Regions from separate parts of the Paenibacillus sp. CCS19 genome, predicted to be linked through region 3. Evidence: riboswitches for the same ligand, from Rfam matches in the RefSeq annotation. Region 3 holds a riboswitch; each other region holds the start of a gene.

Region 1 (6,717 bases), on a different contig from region 3:
CCCGTCCCCGTCAAATGTATTGGTTCCCGCTTCATAGTCTGCCACTAAACGTTTGATGTGACGAAACCCTTCGCTCGAGCTTTCTTCAACGAGCCGCTTTAACTTAGAGGTTTCTAGATGATTAACTTTTATGATGATAAAATCATTCATTTAACTACCCCTTTAATTTAACCCTTTCCGTATGGGCAGCACAGCAGCCGCGCCATTCTACCCTATTAATTTCAACCTATCGAAATACTTGTTTATTTCCTGAAGGTTCTTTCATATTCCTCCAGGCTCTCATTCGGCAAATGGGGATATCCATTTTTCATTTAAATCCGGACTTACAAGGACCTCTTTAAATTTGTCGATTTTATAATCAATAAGCCTTTGCGTCTCCAGTAATCTGTCAATCTCGTTCTGAATTCTATTCTTGTGTTCGATTAGAATGGAGACTCTCTGATGAAGCGAGGCTTCACCCATTTCGTAAAGCTTACGGAAACGCTTCATTTCTTCCAGTGTCATTCCGGTTGCTTTGAGTCTCGTTAAAAAGATCATGCCATCCAATTGATGTTTACTGTACGTTCTGTGCCCGCTTGCTTTGCGGTCGGCATACGGAAGTAAGCCGATTTTCTCATAATAGCGGATCGTATCTTCTGACAACCCCGTGAATTCAGCAGCCTGTTTGATTGAGCTTGCGGTTTCGGGAACCTCGATCACTTTGCCGCACCTCCTGACGTATTACCACGGTATCGCTCCGTTCTCATCAAAGAAACCGCCGCTGGGACCATCGTCCGGAAGGGTGGCGAGTTTCACGACAATGGAAGCGCCCTGTTCAACGGTACGATAACCCTTATGTCCATTCAAATCCGTAGCGGTATACCCTGGATCAGCTGAATTTATCTTGATCGGCGTATCTTTTAATTCTTTGGCAAACAAGACCGTTAGTGCATTGACAGCCGTTTTCGAACTCATGTAGGCGATCAGATTTATTCCGTATTTCTCGGCATCCGATTCCGGGGTATTATACTCGGTCAAGGAAGCCAAGCCGCTTGAAAGGTTTACAATTCTGCCAGCAGGCGATTTTTTAATCAAAGGGAGCATTGTCTTAGTGACTGAAAAACTGCCGAAAACATTGGTCTCATAAGTGTCCCTCAGAACAGTTAAGTCATGTTGACTCGGAGGAAGACCACTTTCCAAGCACACGCCAGCGTTATTAATCAGAACATCAAGCGCCCCATACTGATCATCAATTTGTTTGACTGCGGATTGTATGGTGTCCAAATCTGTTATGTCCAGGGTAATTGCCTTTGCATTGATGTTCTCCGCCGTCAGGGTAGCCGTCGCTTCCTGTCCTCTTGCTTCATCCCTTGAACCGAGCAATATTGTGAATCCTAGTTTGCCCAGTTGCTTGGCAGTCTCAAGACCAATACCTTTGTTTCCGCCAGTGATCAGAACTACTTTTGATGCGCTCATGATTACGCCCCCAATAAGTGATATTGACTTGACAACGATCACTATACAAATTGGAGTACACTCCAAGTCAAGAGCAACATTCAACATTCGAATGTCTTGTTCTTGGACTATCGGGGGCGATATTGGGTATGAACGTTTAACTGATTAACCCCATTCTCATTTCAAGCTAATATGCCTAATACTAGCTTGTCTGACGCTTCCATTTATTTTCTGAAAGTCCTTTCATAATCCTCAAAACGAATCTTTCTAATTTGCTTCCTATCAGATGATCGAACAATTATACCTTCGGATCGACCATTCGTATCAATGCCAACCTTTGTCTGTTCGAAGTTTTTAAGGTATTTAAAGGTATCCTCAATAGTCATTGGAAAACTCGCTCCATCAATCTCTGCTAATAGCGGGGCGCATCGAAGATCGTTTGCCTGAATAAATTTAGCTTTCTCATGTTCGTTGTAAAAAGGTTGATTGCCATGCTCGCGCCAAGAGGCGATCTTCTCTTCAGGTAAAGCTAGAAGCTTTTCCAGTTCATTCTCCGTCAAAGAGAATACGTCAAACACCCTGTACGATTGAATTTTGCTATCCGTGTAATTCTTTGCAGATTTGGTCTTACCGCCATAAGACTCTTGATAAACGACTGTTAATGCCCAATCTCCCTGGGGGAAATGATCTTCAACATACTTGTCTGCTATTGGTTTAAGGAATTCTGCTATATTGCCATATGGATTACCAACACGATCTCCCTTGGCATAGAGCAATTCTTCTCTGGAGCCAATCAAATAATCAATCTCATTAAGATCATTTCTAAAGAAGATCATCCTTGAATTCTCGCCATCCACTTTCTCATAAATATAGATTGTATCAGCGTCAGTTAACAATCCTCTCTCCTCAACTACATCTTCGATTAGTTTGCCTCGCTCACCCAACTTGTGGTAGGTAAGAATACTAGGATACTTCGTAATCGAGTTGATTTTTTTAAGATCCATTCCTGATCCTCCTCTACATTAAACTACCGTTCTCCGTTAGTCTGATAAAAGCCTCTTAGTTAAGATGAGCATCTAAATTCTTTATAAGTCGATCTTTTATAGAATGCGTACCGTCGACCGAAAATTCCTTGCCGGTGATCATTTCGAAGAGACGGATATAGCGATGCGACAGTTCGATGATAAGGTCATCCGGTGCGGCAGGCAGGATCTCATCTTTATAAGGGTCGCAATGCTCCCTGAACCAAAGCCGCAGGAATTCTTTGTCGATATTCTCCGGTTCCTTGCCTTCGGCTAACCTCGATTCATAGGTCTCTTTGATCCAGTAGCGGGAAGAATCGGGTGTATGTATCTCGTCGATGAGAAGAATTTCGCCTTTGTCATCAATTCCGAATTCATATTTGGTATCTACCAGAATTAATCCGTTCCTTGCTGCAATCTCTGTGCCCCTGGCAAAAAGCGAGAATGCGATTTTCCGCAAATACTCCAAGGTCTCTTTGTCGATTAAGCCTTCGTCAACGATTTGGGCAGCCGAAACCGATTCGTCATGTGCTGCTGATTTCTTTGATGGCGTCAGGATCGGTTCTTCGAACTTTTGATTTCTCTTCATTCCATCGGGTAGAATATTGCCGCATATGTCACGGATACCTTGTGAGTATTGGACCCATGCCGAGGTGTCTGTCGAACCCGTAAGATAGGCGCGCACTACAAATTCAACCGGAAACACCTTGCATTTTTTTCCTATTGTAACATTCGGGTCCGGGATACTAATAACGTGGTTACTTACTATATCGGAGGTATTTTCAAACCAAAAAGCGCTAAGCTTATTTAATACTTGGCCTTTAAACGGAATGTTGGCAAGAATCCTGTCAAATGCGCTTTGGCGGTCTGTGGTGATAAGGATTAGAGAGTCACCTAGATCATAGGTGTCGCGAACTTTATCTCTCCTGAACCCGGGTACATTCAGAAATGAGGTGTCTTCGAGACAGCTCTTAAGGTTCTTTTGAATCGTTTCTTTGGTTATCATGGAAGCCTCCTTGATCAATAATGAATTTGAGTCTTTGAGCTTCGATAACTAAAATAAAAAAAGCATCTGATCTAAGATCAAATACTTTGCCCAGGCGTACGGCTTATGAAATATGTGCTCCCCCGTAGTTACCCTACGTTACGCCAGTCACACATATTTTTAATACAAATCCATAGTACCAGACAATTCCATTAAAACCAATACAGTTTTTGTATATATTTAACATCGTGCTTATGTTACCAGGCGGCTCGCCCGTATATGCTACTTCTGTCGTTAAATTATCGTTTACAGTTAGCTTAAGATTTCGCCTGAACTGTTTTTTCAAATAATTTTCGATAATGAACTAATCCGAAGTCTCTTTCGAGTTCATTTATATTGCTCCAAAAGCTTTCTTCATTAAACCCTACAAAGTCCTCCATCATTGACAACGCAAGATTGTGAAAAGCATGAGCAATTCGAAATACACGATTGCAGTTATACATGTTGAATTCACCACTATTTTTAATATCCAGAAATGCTTGATAATTAAGGGCTAAATAAGCTTTCGTTTTGCTTTCCTTCAAAATCCATCACTCATTTCAATATAGATTTTCCTGTATTTATTCGACCTTCTATTCGCTCTCTGAATATCGTAAGTTCATTAGCGCAATCTGTCCGTTAGTTGAGAAAACGGCAGCCGATCGTTGACAGGCTGCCGTAATGTCTGGATTGAGCTATAGTATCCGTTTAGCGCAATAACCTAACTCTTCTTTATTGACGAGAAAAGAACTGTTTGTGGCTGCATTGGGACAGTAGCCCCGGTCCCTTTGGCTGATAGTCAAGCGGGAGGGGGTTCCCTTTTGGCGGGAATGCGAGGTCAAACTTCCGAGGAATGAGGTCTTCGTTCATTGTAAAGCTCTCCCCATTCTTTCATCAACAATATAATCGGGTTCAAGGTTTTTCCGAATTCGGTAAGCGAGTATTCTACCTTTGGTGGTACCTGATTGTACGTTTTGCGGGCTATGATTCCTTCACGTTCGAGTTCCCGCAGTTGCAAGGTAAGAATATGATGAGTGACCTGAGGGTAAATTTTGCGAAGCTCGCCGAACCGCTTCGTTCCGCTCATTAAATGATAAAGAATCACTCCCTTCCACTTTCCACCAATAACGTCAAACGTCGTTTCGACTGGACACTTTTTTTCAGAAGCATTTACCATCCCGTTACCCCTCCACATAGTATCATTTTTATTACTTAGTATTATTAATTTGCGTACTTTAAGTGTATTACTTACCTGAATGAAAAAGAGCTTCAAGAAGTTTATGACGAAATTATCTCTAAGGGAGGCAAGGCCCTCGCTGTTCAGACTGACGTTGCCGATCCTCGGCAGGTTGAAGCGCTTGTAAACAAGACTTTGGATACATTTGGAAGTCTGAATATGGCTTGGAACAACGCGGGTATTCTTGGTGCTTTCTCACCTGTACACGAGCTATCCTTTGAAGATTTCGATACTCTGATGTCGATCAATCTGCGTGGCGTGTTCGCCTGTCTAAAGTACGAGATTGCAGCAATGCTCGACCTTGGAATCCAGGGCTCGATCGTTAACACTTCTTCGTGGACGGCGCATGGGGCAATGCCGAGTACTTCAGGCTACGCCGCCTCCAAGGGAGCACTCGATGCAATGACGAGAACTGTTGCGTTGGAGGTTGGTCCTAGCAGCATTCGAGTTAACAATGTCAGTCCTGGAATGATTGCAACTCCGATGTCGCAGGAGGTTCTAAGCGACGAGGCTACGGCACGTCCCTTCGTCAAGCAAACGCCGTTACAGCGGGTGGGCCAATCCGAAGACGTGGCCGATGCTGTGGTCTGGCTTCTCTCCGATGACGCTCGTTTTGTTACTGGTCAGAGCATACTCGTAGATGGCGGTTATACTATTGGCGGATTACGTCCGTGACAGAACGAAGCAGTATTAAAGCCAAACGGCAGCCGAATGATTAATTCCCGGCTGCCATTTTGTCGATTTATATAAAGTGTAGCTGTTGTACAAGTAGTCGGCGGCTTTCATTTTATTGATTTTTCATTTTATCCAGCGTTTCCAGGTATAGGACTTGAAGAAATTTCTTGATATTGACTTTGCGCTTTTCCTGCGGGCATTTCTCGTCGATTTCTCGCATCTTGAGACGCACGTCTTCGAAGTCGAAATAGAGCGGCGCGTAATGCTCGAACTTCGGGTGGCTGTAATCCGTGAGCCCGATGCTCGCCAAGTTGGATAAAGCGGCGATGACGGTCCGTCGAACGCGCTGCTCGAGCGCCTTCCCTTCCTTCTCAATATCGCCGCCTTTCGGCTTGCTCGCCCGGGCTCCGATTTCGTATAACGCTTTAAGTGATGGAAAGCCACCGTCCTGTTGCCGTCCAATCAGCCATGACATCATCTCGATAATGTCATGTGCTCCGCTTTCTCCGATGATGCCCATGTCCAATAAGATCATCCGCATGATTTCTTTGGCATCGTGCTTCTTCCGCGTGCCCGCGGACTCCGAGCTCAGGTCGTCTAGTTTCGCGATCGACTGTTTGATTTCCTTCAGATAACGGGCCATTCGCCATTGCTCGCTTACTTTACCAAGCACGGCTTTGACTTCCACCCGGTTAATCGGCTTCTGGATATAAAATTCAATTCCCGCTTGATACGCTTTGCTGATCATTTCTTTGTTCTCGATCTGCGAGATCATGACATACTTGCCCTCGTACCCTTCCTGTTTCAGCCGCGCGATCGTTTCAATTCCGTCCTGGTCCGGCATCAATAGATCAATGAGCACGACATCGGGTTTTTCGTCCAGTACAAGCAGCTTCCCTTCTACGCCGCCCGACGCCATTCCGAGCACCTCGCCGACGCCGCCTTTCTCGATAATCGTCTGCAGCATACGCCTGCTTACCGCATCGTCGTCGACAATACAGAACGATAGCATGCGCCTACACTCCCTTCTTCAACTTAACGGTCGGAAAAGCTGCGGCAAACGTGGTTTCAGATTCCCGCCCTGGTTCAGCCAGGAGGAGTCTGCCGGTGAAAGAGCCCACGATATCGCGAACATGCGAGAGGCCGATGCCGGTCGCAGCGACGCCTTCCTGATTGAATTTGGTCGTAAACCCGGGCTCGAACACCATATCCTTATCCTGTTCGGCGATCCCCGTCCCCGTATCGCTGACGATAAACAAGGTTTCTCCTTCGCGTTCGCATACGCGAATGCGTATCGTTCCATGCCGCTCGATCGCTTCGACCGA
Region 2 (6,717 bases), on a different contig from region 3:
ATCATTGTCACGTTGTATATGTTCATTCATTCGATGTTCCAGATTGTTCGGCTCTACAGCAGAGAAATAAAGCAGCAGCCAACTGGCTGACATCATTCCCGAGCCATCGTACGAAGACTGACTCTGTTTGGTGTAATCCGGCACTCCTTGCCCTCGCGAGCCTCTCCTTGCCGTTTCCAGCTGACGCTTCGCAGAAGCGGCAAGCCAGGCAGCCGTACGGTCCAGATCCTCATATCGGGCCGCTGTATCGCTGCGGAACCACTCGCTTCGAATAGTCTGTTCGCTCATCGACTCCAGCTCAGACAACCTGCTGCGCGATAGCGGCTCTCGGAAGAATGATCCCCACACTTTGCCGCTTACAGGCGACATCTCGAACAGCTCCGCATACAGCCAGTCAAACCACGCCCTGCTGCCGTCCTCTGGCTTATTGTCATCTTTCCCATGTGGAGCATGGTGAATGTAAGCTCCGCAAAATTGCTGGCAGAAGCTTTCATACTCACGAGTAAACATCAGCATCTCATGCCATACTTCATCGGCCTTCGTGCTGTACATCGGAACGTTCCGCAGCAAGGCGCACATAAGAAAGTAACGTTTCAGCTCGAACCAAGTCCACGCCCATTCGCTTTGCGTCATGCCCGGTTTCGCCGATTGGACACGATATTGAACGCGAGCCTCGTAATCGGACGACAGCGCGTCTTCCAGCCTCTCGGCTGCGCTGCGGGCCGGATGTCCCGCCGCGATGCCAAGTGCACCCGGAGGCTGCTCACTCGGCCATGGAGCCGTATAGGGCCTGCTTACACGAGAACGGCCAGACATTGTTCGATTGTGCATTCGCGGTTTCTGATTCCCGATTGCTTTAAGCACGATGATGAATGTGATCAGACCAATCACGACAAGAACGAGCTCCATTCCCGAACACCTCTTTATCCTTCATTGCAATTAGTATAGCATGGGAGCGGTATCGGTTCATGCGGCCACAAAAAAAGCCTCACTCGCTGTCGGAGTGAGGCTTCTTGATGCTTTACAGTCAATTAGTAAGCCATGCCTGGGTACAGCGGATATTGTGCCGTCAGCGCTTGAACTTTCGCGCGCGCTTCTGCCAGAACCGCTTCGTCCTTCGGATTCTTCAACGTCATGGCGATAACGTCAGCAATAACTTTCATGGCTTCCGTGTTCATGCCGCGAGCCGTAGCTGCTGGCGTACCGATACGAATACCGCTCGTTACGAATGGGCTCGTAGGGTCGAACGGAATCGCGTTCTTGTTACACGTAATTTGAACGGAGTCGAGTACGTGCTCTGCTTCTTTACCCGTAATGCCGAGGTTGCGAAGGTCAATCAGCATCAGGTGGTTGTCCGTACCGCCGGATACGAGGTTCAGACCGTGGCCAACAAGCGCGTCAGCGAGAACGCGAGCGTTATCGACAACGTTCTTGCCGTATTCTTTGAACGAAGGCTGGAGCGCTTCGCCGAATGCAACCGCCTTAGCAGCGATGATGTGCATGAGCGGGCCGCCTTGGGAGCCTGGGAATACCGCTTTATCGATCGCTGCAGCCCATGGCTTACGGCAGAGGATCATGCCGCCGCGAGGACCGCGAAGCGTTTTGTGCGTCGTCGTCGTTACGAAGTGCGCGTGCGGTACTGGGCTTGGGTGCAAACCTGCTGCAACGAGGCCCGCGATGTGAGCCATGTCAACCATGAACAGCGCGCCTACGTCTTGAGCGATTTGGCCAAGCTTCTCGAAATCGATAATGCGCGGGTATGCACTTGCGCCAGCAACGATCAGACGAGGACGGTGTTTGAAAGCAAGCTTGCGAACTTCTTCATAGTCGATCGTGAAGGAGTCTTCTTGTACGCCGTAAGGTACGAAGTTATATAGGAGACCGGATGCGTTAACCGGGCTGCCGTGCGTCAAGTGGCCGCCATGCGCCAGGTTCATACCAAGAACCGTATCGCCTGGGTTGAGGCATGCAAGGTAAACAGCCATGTTCGCTTGTGCGCCGGAGTGAGGCTGAACGTTCGCGTGCTCTGCACCGAACAGTTCTTTCGCGCGATTACGCGCGATATCCTCAGCGATATCAACATGCTCACAGCCGCCATAGTAGCGTTTGCCTGGGTAGCCTTCTGCATATTTGTTCGTCAGAACCGTACCCATTGCTTCGAGTACTGCCTCACTTACGATGTTCTCCGATGCGATCAGCTCGATGTTGTCACGTTGACGCTGCAGCTCGAGGCCAAGTGCTTTCACGATTTCTGGATCTTGTTTACGCAAATTTTCCATAGGATAAAATCCTCCTTCAGCATATTGGTACTGCTATATTCACAAGCGGTTGCCCGCATGGTTGAACGCAATTGTTGGAGTTGCAGGAGTTGCTCGCATTGTGCAAGGTTACTCGCAGGTGCCGCCCGGACGCTCCGGCTCGGCCTGATCATCCAACGCATAAACAGCCCGCGCACCGCCAATCAGCTTCGGCCGGCTGTAGGCCATTGTCACATTCGCCTGTCCGATCGAGCGAATCGTCGGTCTAACCGGAACTGCCACCGGACGCAGATGCATCCCGATGAACGTGTCGCCGATATCGACGCCCGCATGGGCACGAACCGACTCCACTAATACGGCATCGTTCAAATGACGATACGCATAAGCCGCCATCGAACCGCCCGCCTTCGGCACCGGCACAGCAGCGACTTCATCCAACCCGAAGCGCTCCGCCGCAGCACGATCCAAGACGAGCGCGCGGTTCAGATGTTCACAGCATTGATACACGGGATAAAATCCGACCTGCCGACGGACCGCCTCCACGCCAGCGAATATCGCTGCCGCAGCGTCGGTCGTGCCCGACGTGCCGATGCGCTTGCCCAGCACTTCGCTCGTGCTGCACCCGATGACGACAAGCTGGCCATGCTTGATGCCGCCTGCTGTCACCAGCTCGCTGACAATGGTCTGCACCGCCTGCTCAACGACAGATGCCTGCCGGCTGTCAAATACACCATCGACTTCGCTCATCGTTATGCCTCCCGTGCGAATGCTGTTTTAAGCTTTCGCTGCGTATTTTGCTTCGATCTCATTCACTTTACTGATGCGGCCAACATGGCGCTCGCCATTGGAGAACGGCGTTTCGAGCCAGATGCGGATAATCTCCTGCGCTACGCCAGGACCGACTACGCGCTCGCCCATTGCCAGCACGTTCGTATCGTTGTGATCGCGCGTCGCTTGCGCCGAGAACATATCGTGCACGAGCGCGCAGCGGATGCCGCGAACCTTGTTCGCTGCGATCGACATGCCGATGCCAGTGCCGCAGATGAGAATGCCGCGGTCGGCTTGGCCGCTTGCTACCGCTTCGCATACTGGAAGCGCATAGTCCGGGTAGTCGACCGATTGGTCGCAGCTGCAGCCGACGTCCGTTACTTCGTGGCCGAGCGATTCGATGAACGGAACCAAAATGTCTTTCAAGCGGTAACCGCCGTGGTCGGCCCCAATCGAAATTTTCATGGTGGTGGAATCCTCCTTAAGGTTTTGCGATAGCCTCCGCCGCCATTCGGCGGAATGTGCAGCAAATGCTGCTTCGAAAGCATACGCTTTGGTTTTGCGATAGCCTCGCCGTCATCCGGCGGGATATACGCGTTCATAAGTCTATTTACAGAAAACCAGTCCGCATTTATTATACCTAATTTGCCTGCATTACACGACACCTATCGACATTCCAATTACGCTGCTAAAAAGCAAAAAAGAGCATAACGCGCTCATCACGCGATGCTCTTTGCCCAGGCGACCGGCCGTATATTCCGATGCTCCACCGTGGTATCCCACTTCGTCGCCAGTTACATCGGAAACCGTTAAATTTGATTTCATCATACCCGATTCAGCGGTCAAAATCAATCCTCTACCGCCCATTAATCAGCACAACTGCGCATCTTCTCGGGCGGCAGCGTTATCATCGACCGTCCGCCGTAAACTTATCGAGCAGCTTCTCCACTGCAGCCTCGATCTGTGCCGCGGCGCTCTCATAGACATGCAGCGGCCCTCCAAACGGATCCTCGATGTCGAAGCTCGGTATTCTGCGCTCCAGCTCCAGCATTCGAGCCCGGTCCTCATCCGTCCCTGTCTGCCCAAGCGCCTGCTTCATCTGCCATTCCGTATATAATCGTTCCAGCTCAGCCAAATCCGACGCCATCTGCTCGTCCAGCACTGCGTATTCGAGCAGCGTATGCGTCTTCTCCATCGCGCTAGGGAAACGTCCGATCAAGCTGCGTTTGTGCGAGGCGGTCATCGTAAGAATCAAGTCCGCCCACTGCACCGCAGACTCAGCGATAGCCCGGCTAGTGCCGTTATGGGCAATCTGCTTGCGCCTGAGCGTCTCAGCCGCATTCGCTGACACAGCCATCCCATCCACGGTCGAGACGCCTGCCGAGCGGACCTCAATGTCCAGCGAGCGCCGCGCCGCTCTGTCGCGCATAATAGCTTCCGCCATCGGCGACCGGCAAGTGTTGCCGGTGCATACGAACAATATCCGTTTCAAGGCAAGTCATGCTCCCTTCCATTTAGAACACGAACAATAGACCGAATGTGAGCAGGATGACGCCGCCGCATGCCTCGCCATAATCGCCAAGCGTCCGGCTGGCGCTGCGTCCTAGCAGCAGACCGAGCACCGACATGATGCCGCCTGCAAGGCCGAACATGAGCACCGTAAGCATAACATCCAGCGCGAACATGCCAAGCGAGACGCCTACCGAGAACGAGTCAATGCTGACGCTGAAGGCGAATATCAACATTCCCCAGAACGAGCTGTGGTTGATTGACGACGCACTGCCGCTCCCGCCCTTGAATGAGTTGTACACCATATGCCCGCCTAGCAGCAGAAGAAGAACACCTGCCGCATGCGTCGCCACATCGCCGAGCAGCCCGCTTACATACTGTCCCGCGAACATTCCCAGCAATGGCATCAGCATATGAAACAACGCAATAATGGTGCTTAGTACGGCAATGCGACGCAGCCGTATTCCTCTCATCCCGATGCCGACGCCAAGCGAAAAAGCGTCCATTCCCAGCGCAATCGCCATAATAAGCAGCGTTAACAGCTGGCCAGCACCCATACCCGCTTCCAAATGCACATTCATCTCTCCCCGCAAGCCGCATTCTTGTACACTTTATGCGGACGAGCGGGTGTTCATGTTCACATTGCGTGATCATTAATCATTATTCGGTTAAAGTTGTCAAACGTAAACGATCTGGTTTGCAGCCGCTTTGGCCATTCGATTCATAAGCGCAAGCCCGATGCCATCGCTTGGGCACGCTTCTGCCCAGATGCGTTCCACGCCCCTTACGTCAAATTCGCGCAGCGCTGCATACAACCCTTGAGCAGCCGTCTCCAGCTTCTCAAGACTGCCGCAGACGACAACCTCATCCGCTGCAAAAGAGTTCTGGTGCTCCTCGTACGTAAGTACGCCCGTGACTTCACCTCTCGCGGACGCTGCATCTACCTCGCGCTGAATATAATCGAGTACCGCATCCGCCTCGCCGCTGACCAGCAGCATAGTGCCGCGCGGCGCGTAGTGCGCGTACTTCATGCCAGGCGAGCGCGGCGCTGATTGGGATTGATCAGGCGCTGCAGCTTGGGCAACAGCTTCGACAGCTTGGACGTTGCCTAGTCCCGCCAGTGTCTCATCCAACAGCACGGTCGGCACAACCTCTTGCAGCTGCTCTGCTGTAATGCCGCCTGGGCGCAAAATGCGTACGACGCCAGGAGCCTCCGTCATGACGACGGTCGACTCCAGGCCTACGCCCGTCGGGCCGCCATCGACGAGCCCGTCGATCCGGCCGTCCAGATCCTCGCGGACATGGTCCGCGAGCGTCGGGCTCGGTCGGCCCGACCGGTTCGCGCTGGGCGCAGCGACTGGACAGTTCGCTGCCGCGATCAACCGCAGCGCGATATCATGCTGCGGCATGCGCACCGCGACGGTGTCGAGTCCAGCTGTGACGCGCGGGGATACCGCGCCTGGAACAGCTGGCATAACGATCGTAAGCGGCCCCGGCCAGAAACGTCGCATCAACGCGCGCTCCGTATCGCCTACCGGCTGCACCAGCCCCTCCAGCTGCGATTCGTCCGCGATGTGGACGATGAGCGGATTGTCGGAGGGACGCCCTTTTGCCGCAAAAACCTGTTCTACCGCACTCGTCTGGCGGGCATCCGCACCAAGGCCGTATACCGTCTCCGTCGGAAAAGCGACTACGCCGCCGCCGCTCAGCAGCTGCGCAGCCTCGGCAATCGCCTCTTGCGAAGCACGGTCGTCCGCACCCGGGAGCACCTGCCATGTAGATGTTTTCGTAATCATTCTGATTCCTCGTATCTCGAATAATCGACTAATGTTGTAGTTGTATTATAGCACAATGAAAGCCGGCTGCTTAGGCAGACCGGCCGGGGTTGGTTGACGGGATTGCTGAACGTTCGGATATTACGAGAATAAATTCTTAAAAAATTGAATGATGGCTTCAATCAGTTCGATCAGGAAAAACTTCGCTTCCGGCGCTTCACCGGATGGTTGGTTGTCATTGTCGCTAGATGCTTGCTTCGCTTGCTTGTCGTCTGTTTTCGCGTTCTTCACATGAACTTCTTTCGCGTCGGCTTTCGCTGGTTTCGCATCTGCCTTTTCTTGAACGTCGGACTTTCCTTCAGCCTTCGTTGTTTTGCTGTCTGCCTGCTCGACGCTCGGCTCTGCTT
Region 3 (6,717 bases):
CCATCTATTTGCAAGAGAAAAATATTCTAAACACGATCTTCGGCAGCAATCTGGTCGAAGACAACGGCTCGTACTTCTATGTCGTCGATTCCAGCGGCAAGCTGATCTTCCACCCAGACCAGTCCCGACTAGCGGAAGATGTTTCACGCAATACGGTCGTACAGAACTTGATGCACGGTCAGACAGGCGAAGCCAAAGTCGTCAACCTGAAGGGCAGAACCTATCTTGCAGGTTATGCATCTGTACCCAATACCGGGTGGGGCATCGTCATGCAGTCGCCAGTCCAGACTGTCTATGAACAGCTCAACAGTCAGATTCGTTCGACGATCATCTACATGTCGCTGCCTTTCCTCATCATCATGCTGGCTGCCATGTATATTGCACGCAAGCTCGCGCTGCCTTTCGCCGCCCTCACGGACTATATTGGGCAAGCAGCAGGTACGAACGAGCTGCCTCCACCCGTGAGCCCGAACCACTGGAACCGCGAGGCGCATGTCCTATCGCAGACCGTCGTGCTTGCCGTCGAGACGCTGCGCAAGCAGTCCGAGGAGCTGTCGCATGCTGCCCACGTCGATCCGCTTACTGGGCTGATGAACCGGCGCGCGATGGAGGAAGTGTTGAGCGAATGGACCGCAACAAACGTTCCATTCGGCTTAATCATTATGGATCTCGACCGGTTCAAATGCGTCAACGATACGCTCGGGCATCAGATTGGCGATGAAGTGCTGAAATGTTTGGCCCAAGTCATGCAGCGGTCGGTCCGCTCCAGCGATATTTGCTGCCGTTTCGGCGGTGAAGAATTCGTCGCGCTGCTTCCACGTGTTACAGCTGACGAGGCATTCCGACTCGCGGAGCGAATCCGCAAAGCGATGGAGAAGGAACCGACGCCGGCTAACCGCGTCATTACGCTCTCGCTCGGCGTCGCCGTATCTTCGCAGCACGGCAGCGATTCGAGCACGCTGATTCGCCTAGCGGATGAGGCATTGTATGCAGCGAAGGAAGCTGGCCGCAATCGGACCATGATAGCTGCGCCGGGAAAAGACTCGGTTGATCAACGTTCCACGTGATTTAGCCGTTTTACCTCGTGACGATGGCAGGACAGCGTCGTGTACGCAACTAGGTACCGAGAGTCACATGCCCCTATGGACACAGCTTTCGTTGGAGTAAATGAGCGCATAGAAAAAGCGTTGCTGAGTCACTGAGCAACGCTTTTTTCTATGCGTCTATGTTATAGAAGGAGCCCCCCGCTAAGTGACCCAAATAATCTACTTCGCAGCCGCTCGTTCCGCCGAATCCACCGTATGCTTCAGCAGCGTTGCAATCGTGACCGGACCGACGCCCGCCGGCACTGGCGTGATCGCGCTCGCGCGCTCCGCGCAAGCTTCATAGTCGGCGTCGCCGACGTTGCCCTCATTGTAGCCTGCGTCGAGCACAACCGCTCCTGGCTTGATCCAATCGCCCTTCACGAACTTCGCCTTGCCGACGGCGGCAACAACGATGTCGCCGAGTCCAACAAGCTCGGGCAGTCCATTCGTCCGCGAGTGGCATGTTGTGACTGTCGCGTTGCGGTTAAGCAGCATCGCGGATACCGGCTTGCCGAGAATCGGGCTGCGGCCGATGACGACAGCATGTTTGCCTTCGATTGGAATATCGTAATAATCGAGAATCGCAATAATCGCAGCCGGCGTGCAGGACGGATACTGCGCGAAGCCGAAAGCATTTTGCGCAAAACCAAGCGTTGTTACGCCATCCACGTCCTTCTCGATCGCGATCGCCTCGAACGCCGCCCGCTCATCGATATGATGCGGCACCGGGTGCTGCAGCAGAATACCGTGCACGCTATCGTCCTCATTCAACTGCTGGATCGCCGCGATCAGCTGTTCCGTCGTCGTAGAAGACGGCAGGTCGACGCGAATCGAACGGATGCCGATGCGCTTGCACGCATTGCCCTTCATGCGGACGTACGTTGCCGATGACGGATCGTCGCCGACCAAGATTGTTGCAAGACAAGGCACAACGCCTTTCTCCGCCAGCCCCGCCACCCGTACCGCCAACTGCTCCTTGATATGCGCCGCCACTTTGTTTCCGTCGAGAATCAATGGTTCATTCATTCGTACGACATCCCTTCGTTTATCGGATAACAAACAAAAAGAGATAAGCGCATTAACTGCACTTATCTCTGCCCAGGCGTACGGCTTATTGCTACTACGTGCTTCCTCATGGTTCCCCATGCTCCGCCAGTCACACGCAGCGATTCAATTGTCTAACTATTCAATAGTTTATCAACGATTGTTCCGCACAGTCAACCGCTGTGGATGACGCGGTTTACAAATTGTGGGCCGAGTGTTATGGTGTCCGTAAAAGGGGGAACTGCCATGCACATCGACATTGCTATCGAATCCGATTATTCCTATATTCGCGAACGCGACCGCCATATTGCAGAGCATCTTATCCTTGCCAAAATAAAAGAAAAAGAAATCTACATCCTCCGCGACGAACACGGCTCCTATTTCGGCTGGATGCGATACGGCTACTTCTGGGACAATACACCCTTCATGAATTTGATTTGGTTGGATGAGCCCTTCCGAGGTTCGGGCATCGGCAGGCAAGTGGTCCTCCGCTGGGAAGCGGATATGAAGCAGCGCGGCCATACCTTCGTCATGACATCGACGCAAGCCGACGAAGGCGCACAGCACTTCTATCGCAAGCTGGGCTATCGGGATGCCGGATGCCTCGTGCTCGATACACAGCCGCTGGAGATTATCATGACCAAGACGCTGAGCTAAATCAATAACGCCTACAATTTGATGTTACACAATAAGGCTGTCCTATGCCGACCGACTCCCCCAGGATATCATCCTGCGTGAAGTCGGCCAGTGCATGGACAGCCTTTTGTATTGGGACAGCCTGCCTTCCGGCTCTCCCCTACTTACGATGCATCTTGAACTCCAGGAACAGCTCGTTGTAATGCGCGAGCATCCGCTTGCCCAAGTTGCGGTATACCTCGAGCTTCTCGGTCAGCTCCGGTGCCGGATAGAACCGTTCATCGCCCGAGATGTCTTCTGGCAGCAGTGCCAGCGCGTCCTTGTTCGGCGTCGAATAACCGACATACTCTGCATTCTGCGCCGCATGCTCCGGATCGAGCATGAAGTTCATGAACTTGTACGCACCTTCGATGTTGCGCGCCGTCTTCGGAATAACCATGTTATCGAACCACAAGTTCGAGCCTTCCTCTGGTACCACATAATCGAGGTTCTCATTCTCGCTCATAATCTCGGATGCGTCACCCGACCAGACGACGCCTACCGCTGCCTCTTCATTCGCGAGCAGCATCTTGATCTCATCGCCGACGATCGCTTTCACATTCGGCGTCAGTGTAGACAGCTTGCTCTTCGCTTCCTGCAGATGCGCTTCTTCCGTATCGTTGAGCGAGTAATGGAGGCTGTTCAAGCCGAAACCGATCACCTCGCGGGCACCGTCGACGAGCAGAATCTGATTGCGCAGCCGTTCATCCCATAGGTCGTTCCAGCTCTTAATCTGCCAGTCATCCAGCATGCTTGGGTTGTACACGATGCCGACCGTCCCCCAGAAGTACGGAATCGAATATTCATTATCCGGGTCGAACGACAAGTTGAGAAACCGCTCATCGATATGACTTAAGTTCGGCAGCTTGCTGTGGTCGATCGGGAGCAGCAGGTTTTCTTCTTTCATTTTGCTGATCGCATATTCCGAAGGGACGCTCACATCGAACGTGGTGCCGCCCTGCTCGATCTTCGTCATCATCGCTTCGTTCGAATCGAACGTCTGGTAGATGACCTTCAGACCGCTCTCCTCTTCGAACGCGGTGATCAGATCCGGGTCGATATAGTCGCCCCAGTTATAAATCGTAAGCGTATTGCTGCCCGCATACCCTTCCGAGGAGTTGAGCAGATGAGCACCGTACATAAGCGCAAAGGCGACTGCGAATACGGCAATGAACATTCGAACGAGCTGCTTCATTTCTGCACCTCCATTCCCGGCGGTCGGTTGCCTCGCTGATTAATGAAGTAATACCCGATCACGAGTACGATCGTGAATAGGAATATAAGCGTCGACAACGCGTTGATCGACAACGAGATCCCCTGCCTTGCACGGGAATAGATCTCGACAGCGAGCGTGGAGTAGCCGTTGCCCGTTACGAAGAACGTTACCGCGAAGTCGTCCAGCGAATACGTCAGCGCCATGAAGAAACCGGCGAAGATGCCCGGCCGAATGTACGGCAGCATAACCTTCGTGAGCACGTCCGTACGGCTGGCGCCAAGGTCGCGCGCAGCGTCGATCCACGTCGAGCTCATCTCCTCCAGCTTCGGCAGCACCATGATGACAACGATCGGGACGCTGAACGCGATATGCGCAAGCAGCACCGATACGAAGCCAAGCTTAATGCCGACGATCGTGAACAGAATGAGGAACGACGCGCCGATAATAACGTCCGGGCTGACAATAAGCACGTTGTTAAGCGCCAACAGCGTATTCTGCGTCCGGCGTCGTCTCACATGCTGAATCGCAAGGGCGCCAAGTACGCCTAATATCGTCGACAACGCCGAGGATAGCAGTGCGATGACGAGCGTATTAAGCACGATGATCAGCAGCCGCGTGTCCGCGAACACTTCCTTATACCATTCGAGCGTGAAGCCCTCGAAGTCGTGCATCGCGCCGCCGCTGTTGAACGAGTAGAGCGTCAGGAAGAAGATCGGCGCGTAGAGCACGACGAACACAGCGATCAGATACAGATTCGACCATTTCCACCCGCGGGATGTCCGTTGCGAAGCCATTATCGATTCACCTCCCGTTTGGGGCGATTACCGGTCAGCACCATGATGAGCGCCATAATAACGACGAGGAACACGGCTATCGTAGCGCCCATTCCCCAATCCTGCGTGACGAGAAAATGCTGCTCGATCGCCGTACCGAGCGTAATGACGCGGTTGCCCGCGATGAGACGCGTAATCATGAACAGCGACAGCGCCGGAATGAACACCGCTTGGCAGCCGGCTTTCACGCCATTGATCGTCAGCGGGAACACCACGCGGCGGAACGTTATCCATGGCGAAGCGCCAAGGTCGCGCGCAGCGTCGATGAGCGACGGGTTCATTTTCTCAAGCGCATTGAAGACTGGCAGAATCATGAACGGGATGAAAATATAAACCGATACGAACACGAAGCTGAAGTCGGTGAACAAAATTTGCTGACGGCCAATGCCGAATGTCTCCAGCGCCGCATTCACGATGCCGTATGTACCGAACAGCCCCAGGAAGGCGTAAGCCTTCAGCAGCAGGTTAATCCAACTTGGCAGAATAATAAGCAGCAGCCATAGCTGCTTATGCTTCGTACGCGTCAGCAGATAGGCGGCCGGATAAGCGATCAACAAGGAAAAGGCCGTAATCAGAAAGGCGTACCAGAACGAGCTGAGCGTCATCCGCATATAAACGGGCGTGAAGAAGCTGCTGTAGTTCGAGAACGTAAACTTCCCTTCGATATCGAACAACGAATAATAAACGATCAGCGCGATCGGCGCGACGACGAACAATACGATCCACGCGGCGTACGGGATCAGATACAGATTGCGCGATTTAACGGACATGTTCGGCTTCTTCCTCTTCTTCGTCCGTTTCGGTGTACGCCTCGATTCGCTTATCGAACTCTTCTTCCGTCTCGTTGAAGCGCATGACATGAATGGCTGCCGGTTCCCAGTCAAGCCCGATCCACTCGTCTACCGTCGCCTTCTTCGTCGAGTGTACGAGCCATTCGTTGTCCGCCTCGTCATAGGCAATGATCTCGTAGTGAACGCCGCGGAACAGCTGCGTATCGACGCGCGCCTTCAGCTTGCCGCTCTCCGGCTGCGTCATCTCCAGATCCTCTGGACGGATCACAATCTCGACTTGTTCGTCCTTATTGAAGCCGCCGTCCATACATTCGTACGTCCGGCCCGCGAATTCGACGACATAGTCTTCCTTCATTCGTCCAACGACGATGTTCGATTCCCCAATGAAGTCGGCAACGAAACGGTTGATCGGCTCATCGTAAATATCTGTCGGCGTTCCGCTCTGTTGGATCGTACCTTTGTTGAGGACGAAAATCTCATCCGACATCGCAAGCGCTTCCTCTTGATCATGCGTAACGAAGATGAACGTAATGCCCAATCTGCGCTGCAGCTCGCGAAGCTCGTATTGCATCTCGGTGCGCAGCTTCAGGTCAAGCGCGGACAACGGCTCGTCCAGCAGCAGAATCTCCGGCTCGTTCACAATCGCGCGCGCAATCGCGACGCGTTGGCGTTGACCGCCCGACATCTCCGTAATCTCACGGCTCTCGTACCCTTCGAGATTGACGAAACGGAGCGCTTCGCGCACTTTGCTCGCGATAACGTCGTTCTTCAGCTTCTTGATCCGCAGGCCGAATGCCACGTTCTCGAACACGTTCAGATGCGGGAACAGCGCATAGTCCTGAAATACCGTATTCACTTGACGGCGGTTCGCCGGCACCTCATTGATCCGCTTGCCATTGAAGTAGATCGAGCCTTCCGATGGCTCCATGAAGCCTGCAATGAGGCGAAGCACCGTCGTTTTGCCGCAGCCGGACGGACCGAGCAGCGTGTAGAACTTGCCCCGTTCGATCTCGAAGCTGACATCGTTCAGCACGGGCGCATCATTGTCATATCGCTTGGTCACATGCTCGAAG

Evidence for each region. A riboswitch is a leader RNA that binds a small molecule or an ion and turns the genes downstream of it on or off. The one in region 3 is predicted to bind ZMP and ZTP.
Region 1: another riboswitch for ZMP and ZTP. It lies ahead of SBI19_RS00615 (phosphoribosylaminoimidazolesuccinocarboxamide synthase); the one in region 3 lies ahead of SBI19_RS16320 (bifunctional 5,10-methylenetetrahydrofolate dehydrogenase/5,10-methenyltetrahydrofolate cyclohydrolase).
Region 2: another riboswitch for ZMP and ZTP. It lies ahead of rpiB (ribose 5-phosphate isomerase B); the one in region 3 lies ahead of SBI19_RS16320 (bifunctional 5,10-methylenetetrahydrofolate dehydrogenase/5,10-methenyltetrahydrofolate cyclohydrolase).

What each region holds. Positions count from the first base shown of each region.
Region 1 is NZ_BTCK01000001.1:109,630-116,346, reverse strand. Features, by position in the region: gene SBI19_RS00635 (GNAT family N-acetyltransferase) at 1-150, opposite strand, end outside; gene SBI19_RS00630 (MerR family transcriptional regulator) at 280-699, opposite strand; gene SBI19_RS00625 (SDR family oxidoreductase) at 721-1,455, opposite strand; gene SBI19_RS00620 (RNA ligase family protein) at 1,659-2,438, opposite strand; gene SBI19_RS00615 (phosphoribosylaminoimidazolesuccinocarboxamide synthase) at 2,494-3,462, opposite strand; ZMP/ZTP riboswitch at 3,544-3,623, opposite strand; gene SBI19_RS00610 (hypothetical protein) at 3,759-4,025, opposite strand; gene SBI19_RS00605 (winged helix-turn-helix transcriptional regulator) at 4,319-4,657, opposite strand; gene SBI19_RS00600 (SDR family NAD(P)-dependent oxidoreductase) at 4,724-5,392, shown strand; gene SBI19_RS00595 (response regulator) at 5,505-6,404, opposite strand; gene SBI19_RS00590 (sensor histidine kinase) at 6,409-6,717, opposite strand, start outside.
Region 2 is NZ_BTCK01000005.1:65,144-71,860, reverse strand. Features, by position in the region: gene SBI19_RS06120 (glycine-rich domain-containing protein) at 1-909, opposite strand, end outside; gene SBI19_RS06115 (serine hydroxymethyltransferase) at 1,032-2,279, opposite strand; gene SBI19_RS06110 (TIGR01440 family protein) at 2,388-3,005, opposite strand; gene rpiB (ribose 5-phosphate isomerase B) at 3,033-3,491, opposite strand; ZMP/ZTP riboswitch at 3,755-3,834, opposite strand; gene SBI19_RS06100 (low molecular weight protein arginine phosphatase) at 3,934-4,518, opposite strand; gene SBI19_RS06095 (manganese efflux pump MntP) at 4,541-5,116, opposite strand; gene SBI19_RS06090 (L-threonylcarbamoyladenylate synthase) at 5,213-6,331, opposite strand; gene spoIIR (stage II sporulation protein R) at 6,452-6,717, opposite strand, start outside.
Region 3 is NZ_BTCK01000022.1:94,256-100,972, reverse strand. Features, by position in the region: gene SBI19_RS16325 (sensor domain-containing diguanylate cyclase) at 1-1,067, shown strand, start outside; gene SBI19_RS16320 (bifunctional 5,10-methylenetetrahydrofolate dehydrogenase/5,10-methenyltetrahydrofolate cyclohydrolase) at 1,266-2,111, opposite strand; ZMP/ZTP riboswitch at 2,175-2,255, opposite strand; gene SBI19_RS16315 (GNAT family N-acetyltransferase) at 2,376-2,786, shown strand; gene SBI19_RS16310 (ABC transporter substrate-binding protein) at 2,926-3,999, opposite strand; gene SBI19_RS16305 (ABC transporter permease) at 3,996-4,814, opposite strand; gene SBI19_RS16300 (ABC transporter permease) at 4,814-5,623, opposite strand; gene SBI19_RS16295 (ABC transporter ATP-binding protein) at 5,613-6,717, opposite strand, start outside.